DNA from 3 places in the Peribacillus sp. NPDC101481 genome. Region 1 is predicted to be linked to each of the others. Evidence: riboswitches for the same ligand, from Rfam matches in the RefSeq annotation. Region 1 holds a riboswitch; each other region holds the start of a gene.
What was found. A riboswitch is a leader RNA that binds a small molecule or an ion and turns the genes downstream of it on or off. The one in region 1 is predicted to bind thiamine pyrophosphate.

Region 1 (2,273 bases):
GGAAATTTTCAGGATGATCATGATGAATTCAGGAAGATGGCCGGGATTGCACCGGCTTATCGGAAAGAAGCGTGGACGAGAGGGTTATTGGCATTAGGGATCGATGACCCGGAATTTGGACTTGAACTGGCAGAACGTTTCCCTGCGGAGAGACGCAAAAAGCCATTTATCTATGAAGAAACATTCCGTGTTCTGGATGAATTAAAAGGGAAGTATAAGTTGCTATTGCTTACGAACGGATCTCCTGAGCTGCAAAATACCAAACTTGAAATTACGCCTGAACTGGTTCCTTATTTCGACCAAATCGTGATTTCAGGCGCATTTGGAAGAGGTAAACCGGATGCCTCCATTTTTGAGCATGCTTTGGGGATCATGGAGCTTGATAAGGATGAAGTATTGATGGTCGGCGATAATTTAATGACGGATATCCTTGGAGCATCACGGGTAGGCATAAAGTCGGTTTGGATAAATCGCCATGATAAGGAACGGAATGAAGTGATTCCAACCTATGAAATCAAGCATTTAGAGGAGCTTTACCCTATCCTTGAGAGCCTTGGAAATTAATTAACGGCTCTTCTTCAAATAATAAATTTTGATAGTTGTAATGAAAATATTAGGTCTTTCAAATTATTTACAGAATGAAAAGGGTGAGATATAGTTACCCTGTAATCAATTAAATTATTCAGACTAGGGGTGTCCAATAAAAGTTGGGCTGAGAGAGAAGCGCTTAAGCTTCTTAACCCTCAGGACCTGATCTGGTTCATACCAGCGTGGGGAAGTTAGAATCTACTAAACAATGACATTTCAATTGGTCATTTCTGTAGCCATACTAACGTTAGCCAGGTCTTAAATATGAGATCTGGCTTTTTCGTGCGAAATGGATTGGATTTTGTCCTTTTTAAATGAACTTAAAAAGGAGAAATGAAATCATGATGAGTAATTCAGTAAATGACATGAACGTTTCAATTATGTCCAGTTTTGCCGGGAGTAAAAAAGTGTATGTTGAGGGATCTAGACCCGATATTAGGGTGCCCATGCGTGAAATTAAGCTAAGTCCGACTACAGGTTCTTTCGGCGAAGAGGAGAATCCGCCTTTACGAGTATATGACACAAGCGGCTTTTATACGGATTCAGAATATCCCATTGATATTCATAAAGGTCTTGCCCCGATTAGACGCAGCTGGGTTCTGGAAAGGGAAGATGTTGAAGAGTATGAAGGGCGTGAAATAAAGCCCGAAGATAACGGGTATAAAAAAGAGTCACAAACGAAAGCAGAAATTTTTCCGGGATTGAAAAGAAAACCATTGCGTGCAGCGAAAGGGCAAAACGTAACCCAGCTCCATTATGCCCGAAAAGGTATCATAACTCCTGAGATGGAATTCATCTCGATCAGGGAAAATGTAGCCCCTGATTTTGTAAGAGATGAGGTAGCTAGCGGGAGGGCGATCATTCCGGCAAATATTAACCATCCTGAAAGTGAGCCCATGATCATTGGACGTAATTTTCATGTGAAAATAAATGCGAATATTGGAAATTCCGCTGTTAGTTCATCGATTGAAGCAGAAGTGGAGAAAATGACTTGGGCTACACGTTGGGGTGCAGACAACATAATGGATCTTTCCACCGGTAAGAATATTCACACGACCCGGGAATGGATTATCAGGAATTCTCCTGTGCCAGTTGGGACGGTTCCGATATATCAAGCATTGGAAAAAGTGAATGGAGTCGCGGAAGATTTAAATTGGGAAGTTTTCCGGGATACATTAATCGAGCAGGCTGAGCAAGGTGTGGATTACTTCACGATACACGCCGGAGTGCTTTTGCGATACATTCCCATGACAGCAAAGCGAGTTACGGGAATCGTTTCCCGGGGGGGCTCCATCATGGCACAATGGTGCTTGGCCCACCACCAAGAAAGTTTTCTCTATACTCACTTTGAAGAGATTTGTGAAATCATGAAGGCGTATGATGTCTCTTTCTCATTAGGTGACGGCCTCCGTCCTGGCTCCATTGCAGATGCAAACGATGAGGCTCAATTTGCTGAATTGGAAACACTTGGGGAACTGACGAAGATTGCTTGGAAGCACGATGTTCAAGTCATGGTGGAGGGACCCGGTCACGTACCGATGCATTTGATTAAAGAAAATATGGATAAGCAGCTGGAAGTCTGTCAAGAAGCACCATTCTATACCCTGGGACCATTGACAACGGATATAGCTCCTGGATACGATCATATCACTTCTGCGATTGGTGCTGCCATGATTGGATGGTTT
Region 2 (2,273 bases), on a different contig from region 1:
CGCTTGCTTTAGTATTCATAAAGAAGCAAAAGCCTGCACTAGCATGAAAGATAAATCTTTTACCATTAATATTTTGTCGGATGAACAGGAAGCCATTGCATGGCAATTTGCGGGCAGTAAATAGGAAACGTTTAAAACCGACTGGGATAACAAGGGAATTTCGCCAAAAATAAATGGAAGTGTTGCCTGGATGGAATGCAAACCATGGAGAGAGTATGATGCTGGTGATCATGTATTGTTCATCGGTGAAATCCAGGAGTTACATTCCGAATATTTGGAAGCGCTTACTTTTTATCGAGCGAAAATGGGGTCTGCTAAACAGTTTGTAAAATAAGGGGATTCTAATGGGCATTAAAACCGGGGAAGAATATATTAATAGAATTAAATCAAGGAAACCGGAATTATGGCAGCTATGATAAACTACAGATCGAGCAAAATATTAAAACTAAAAGCAACATCGAATGTATAATATTGTTTTTTAGAGAATAAAAGAATTCACGAGTAAAGCAGCAGAAATCCCAAGAAAAATCAATTTCACGAGTAAAGCAGCTGAATTCACGAGTAAACCTGCCAAATTCACGAGTAAAGCAGCTGAATTCACGAGTAAACCGGCCAAATTCACGAGTAAAACAGTAGAATTCACGAGGAAATTACGTAATGAAACCCATTGATTAAAGTGCCGTTAAACTGCCGGGTAAATGGTGTATATGCAAGATTGAAAGGTTAGTAACCCTAAATCATTAAGTTGAAAACTTTTTCTAATACGTTTGACAATTGGATTTATCGTGTTAATATAAAGGCAAATGAAATTTAATATACAATTTGTACCACTAGGGGTGCTTTATAGGTGAAAGTTGATTTTTACCGCAGAAGCTGAGATTAAAGTATGACTTTAAGACCCTTAGAACCTGATCTGGTTTATACCAGCGTAGGGAAGTGGGGTCTGGAACAATACGTTTCTGTATTATTTCAAGTACAACCACTTTCTTTACGTTTAAGAAAGTGGTTTTTTGTTTGCAAAAAAAGGGGTGATAAAAGTTTTTTTCCGTAACATTGATTAAAAAAAATAATTTGGAGGTAATGGTCATGAAATTTTCAGAGGAAATTCGTCAGGAAGTGGATCACATTTGGGAAGCTAGCTTTAATCACCCGTTTGTTGCAGGAATAGGAGATGGCACTTTGCCATTGGAGTGTTTCCGTTTCTATGTTATGCAAGATTCCTATTATTTATCTCATTTTGCTAGGGTTCAAGCTTTAGGAGCAGTTAAAGCTACTGATTTACATACAACAAGCAGGCTTGCCGGCCATGCACAAGGAACATATGAAGCGGAGTTGAAGCTTCATGAGAATTTTTCTGAGAGATTAGGGATCACAAAAGAAGAACGGGATAATTTCAAACCAGCCCCGACCGCTTATGCTTATACTTCCCATATGTATCGTGCGGCTTATTCGGGACATTTAGGAGATGTTATTGCAGCTATCTTGCCGTGTTACTGGCTTTATTATGAAATAGGTGAAAAGCTGCAAGGGTGCATGCCGGAGGAGCCGATTTATCAAGAATGGATAGCGGCTTACGGAGGGGAGTGGTTTCGCACTTTGGTGGAAGAACAAATTGCGAGGCTTGATGAGATTGCTGAAAAAGTGACAGACGAAGATAAGGAAAGAATGAAAGAGCATTTTATCCTCAGCAGCCAATATGAATACTCATTTTGGGAAATGGCTTATCGTTTAGAGACATGGCCTGTGCATAAGGAAACACTAGAAGTATAAAGGGGAATGAAACAATGAAAAAAGGTTTGAAATTAACGGACATATTGGTCACGATCGTGATTGCGGTAGCATTTGGAATCGTTTATATCCTTTGGGGTTCGATTTATTATTCAGTTAAACCGTTAGGATTACATCTGGATCAACTTATTTATGGAATGTGGTTTATAGCTGGCCCCGTCGCCTTCTTAATTTTACGGAAACCGGGTGTGGCACTTTTGGCGGAGATAGCTGCAGCTTCCGGGGAGTTCTTCCTTGGTTCACCATGGGGGCTGACCGTACTGTTATATGGGGTGGTACAAGGTTTGTTCGCGGAACTGGTGTTCATGGCTTTCAAATATAAAAAATTCAATATGCCGGTGGCCGTTTTAGCTGCGATAGCTTCCTGCCTGGCATCAGTTATTATGGATTTTGCATACGGGGAAATAGGTGCGCTTTCAACTTGGAATCTATCGTTATTCATGATAGCGAGGTTTGTGGGTTCCATATTCTTTGCAGGTGTGACC
Region 3 (2,273 bases), 580 kb from region 1:
ATTCATTGATGATTCCCTGTGAAGTGGTAATCCCGATTCCGTGGCCATAAAAGAGGTTATTCCCTAATAATATGGCATTTTCACCTTGCCATTCAGGAGTTGACTCGTCGTGATCAGGGTTTATGAAGTAAACGCAATCGCCTGGTAAATAATCCCTTCCTTGATGAATATTAAGAGCCATATTCTCCGGAGGGCGCCAGTCATATAAAAAAAGGTTTGAAAAAAGGTAATCGAAATTCCTAGGGCCGATCAAATCCAAAATCGCCTTTAAAAAAGTGACGACTATTGCCGTCCCGCATTCGAAAGCATAAAGCCTTCCATTCATGAAAATGTCCAGAAGTGCAGCATGAGGGAGTATCCCTGGCTGAAGGGTGAAGGTGCCACCCTTTGAAAGGTGCCAATATTGTTTATTGGATTGCGATTCCTCAAGTGTTGAAAATTCTACCTCACTTTTATTCAATGAAATCGCTGCCTCAATGACATGGCGCCGCAGCTGTATATCGAAATTAAACTCTCCAAAATTCCGGTATTCAAAAACGTTAGTATCTTCATCCAGCAATTGGAGAATTTCAAGCGACTTAGCAGATGCTATTCCTGGTTGGATGTGACTGACATCTAACCATCTGTGATTAATCTTTATCATGATCATATCCACCTTTTGCTTATTAAATTAACGGTTTATAAAACCAGTAAACATAAATGTCTACAGATAATGTTCATTATATGAATGCCTGCAAAGAAATGACTATTTAGAAATTGTCAGCCACTGCTGCAGTCAAGAATGATTGGAATGAAAAGAGGCAGAATTACATTGATTTCAATGATTTTCGTTCCAAAAGATGTTTTGCTAGATATCCTTAAGAGTAAGGAATACCTTTCCAATTAGTGATAAGAAGCAAATTAGTATTCCCTTTTCCCTATGAATTGATATAATGAGAGAGAAAAGTTCATATGTGCGAGAAATGTAGGGGGGCCAGTACTGCTGGCTGAGATTGCATCCTTTAGATGCTGACTCTTTGAACCTGATCTGGGTGATGCCAGCGGAGGGAACATATTATTACTGACTTTCTGTTTTGTATGTTAACGTCCGAATTCATCTTCGGGCGTTTTTTGCTTTTTATCCAGTATTTGAATAGACCCTGGAGCCCCATTATGGTTCCGGCATATGGATCTTATATGATGTGTAGGAGGATAATAACTTGAATAAATTCTTACCACTGTTAACTTCGTTGTTCCTTTTGGCTGGATGTGGTGCAGGCGGAACTAATGAAAAAGAAGAAGCATCTAAAAATGAAGAATTAAAAAAGGTATCGGTCGTGCTCGATTGGACACCGAATACAAACCATACAGGATTGTATGTTGCCAAGGAAAAAGGTTACTTTAAAGAGCAAGGTCTTGATGTGGAAATTATCATGCCAGGTGAAGCTGGAGCGGATAAGCTTGTCGCTTCAGGAAAATCTGAATTTGGCGTGAGCTACCAGGAGGGCATAACACAGGCCCGCGTGCAGGGCGTGCCAATTGTTTCGGTTGCTGCAGTCATCCAGCATAATACCTCTGGATTCGCTTCCCCTGAGGCAAAGAACATTAAAACTCCCAAGGATTTTGAAGGGAAAACGTATGGTGGCTGGGGTTCTCCGGTTGAAAAGGCCATTATTGATTCACTCATGAAAAAAGAAAATGCGGATGTAAATAAAGTGGATATAGTCAATACAGGAGACATGGATTTTTTCACTTCGGTTAAAAGGGATATAGATTTTGCCTGGATTTATTATGGATGGACAGGCATTGAGGCTGAGTTGCGAAATGAAAAGCTTAATATGGTTTACTTAACCGAATACTCTGATAAGCTTGATTACTATACGCCTGTTTTGACTACAAATGAAAAGATGATAAAAGAAGATCCCGAAACTGTTAAAGCATTCGTTCATGCAGCATCAAAAGGGTACCAGTTTGCGATTAAGAATCCTGCTGATGCAGCAGACATGTTAATTAAGTCTGCGCCGGATCTTGATGCAAAACTAGTTAAGAAAAGCCAGGAGTGGCTTGCAGCCAAGTATCAGGATGATGCTCCGCGTTGGGGTGAACAAAAACTGGAAATCTGGAAGAATTACAGTGATTGGATGACTGAAAACAAGCTTCTTGAAGGTGATTTCGATCCTGAAAAGGCATTTACCAATGAATTTTTACCAAAATAGGAGGAAATACGATGGCCAATTCATTAATTAGTATACAAATTATTCCTAAAGGGGAAAATGTCATCCCTATGGTCGATG

Region 2: another riboswitch for thiamine pyrophosphate. It lies ahead of tenA (thiaminase II); the one in region 1 lies ahead of thiC (phosphomethylpyrimidine synthase ThiC).
Region 3: another riboswitch for thiamine pyrophosphate. It lies ahead of ACIROD_RS06845 (ABC transporter substrate-binding protein); the one in region 1 lies ahead of thiC (phosphomethylpyrimidine synthase ThiC).

What each region holds. Positions count from the first base shown of each region.
Region 1 covers NZ_JBIWNJ010000001.1:2,004,022-2,006,294, reverse strand. The annotation lists gene ACIROD_RS09685 (HAD family hydrolase) at 1-564, shown strand, start outside; TPP riboswitch at 680-794, shown strand; gene thiC (phosphomethylpyrimidine synthase ThiC) at 930-2,273, shown strand, end outside.
Region 2 covers NZ_JBIWNJ010000002.1:1,567,766-1,570,038, forward strand. The annotation lists gene ACIROD_RS17510 (flavin reductase family protein) at 191-334, shown strand; TPP riboswitch at 823-952, shown strand; gene tenA (thiaminase II) at 1,087-1,770, shown strand; gene ACIROD_RS17520 (ECF transporter S component) at 1,785-2,273, shown strand, end outside.
Region 3 covers NZ_JBIWNJ010000001.1:1,423,414-1,425,686, reverse strand. The annotation lists gene ACIROD_RS06850 (protein-glutamine gamma-glutamyltransferase) at 1-643, opposite strand, end outside; TPP riboswitch at 957-1,066, shown strand; gene ACIROD_RS06845 (ABC transporter substrate-binding protein) at 1,200-2,195, shown strand; gene ACIROD_RS06840 (thiamine-binding protein) at 2,207-2,273, shown strand, end outside.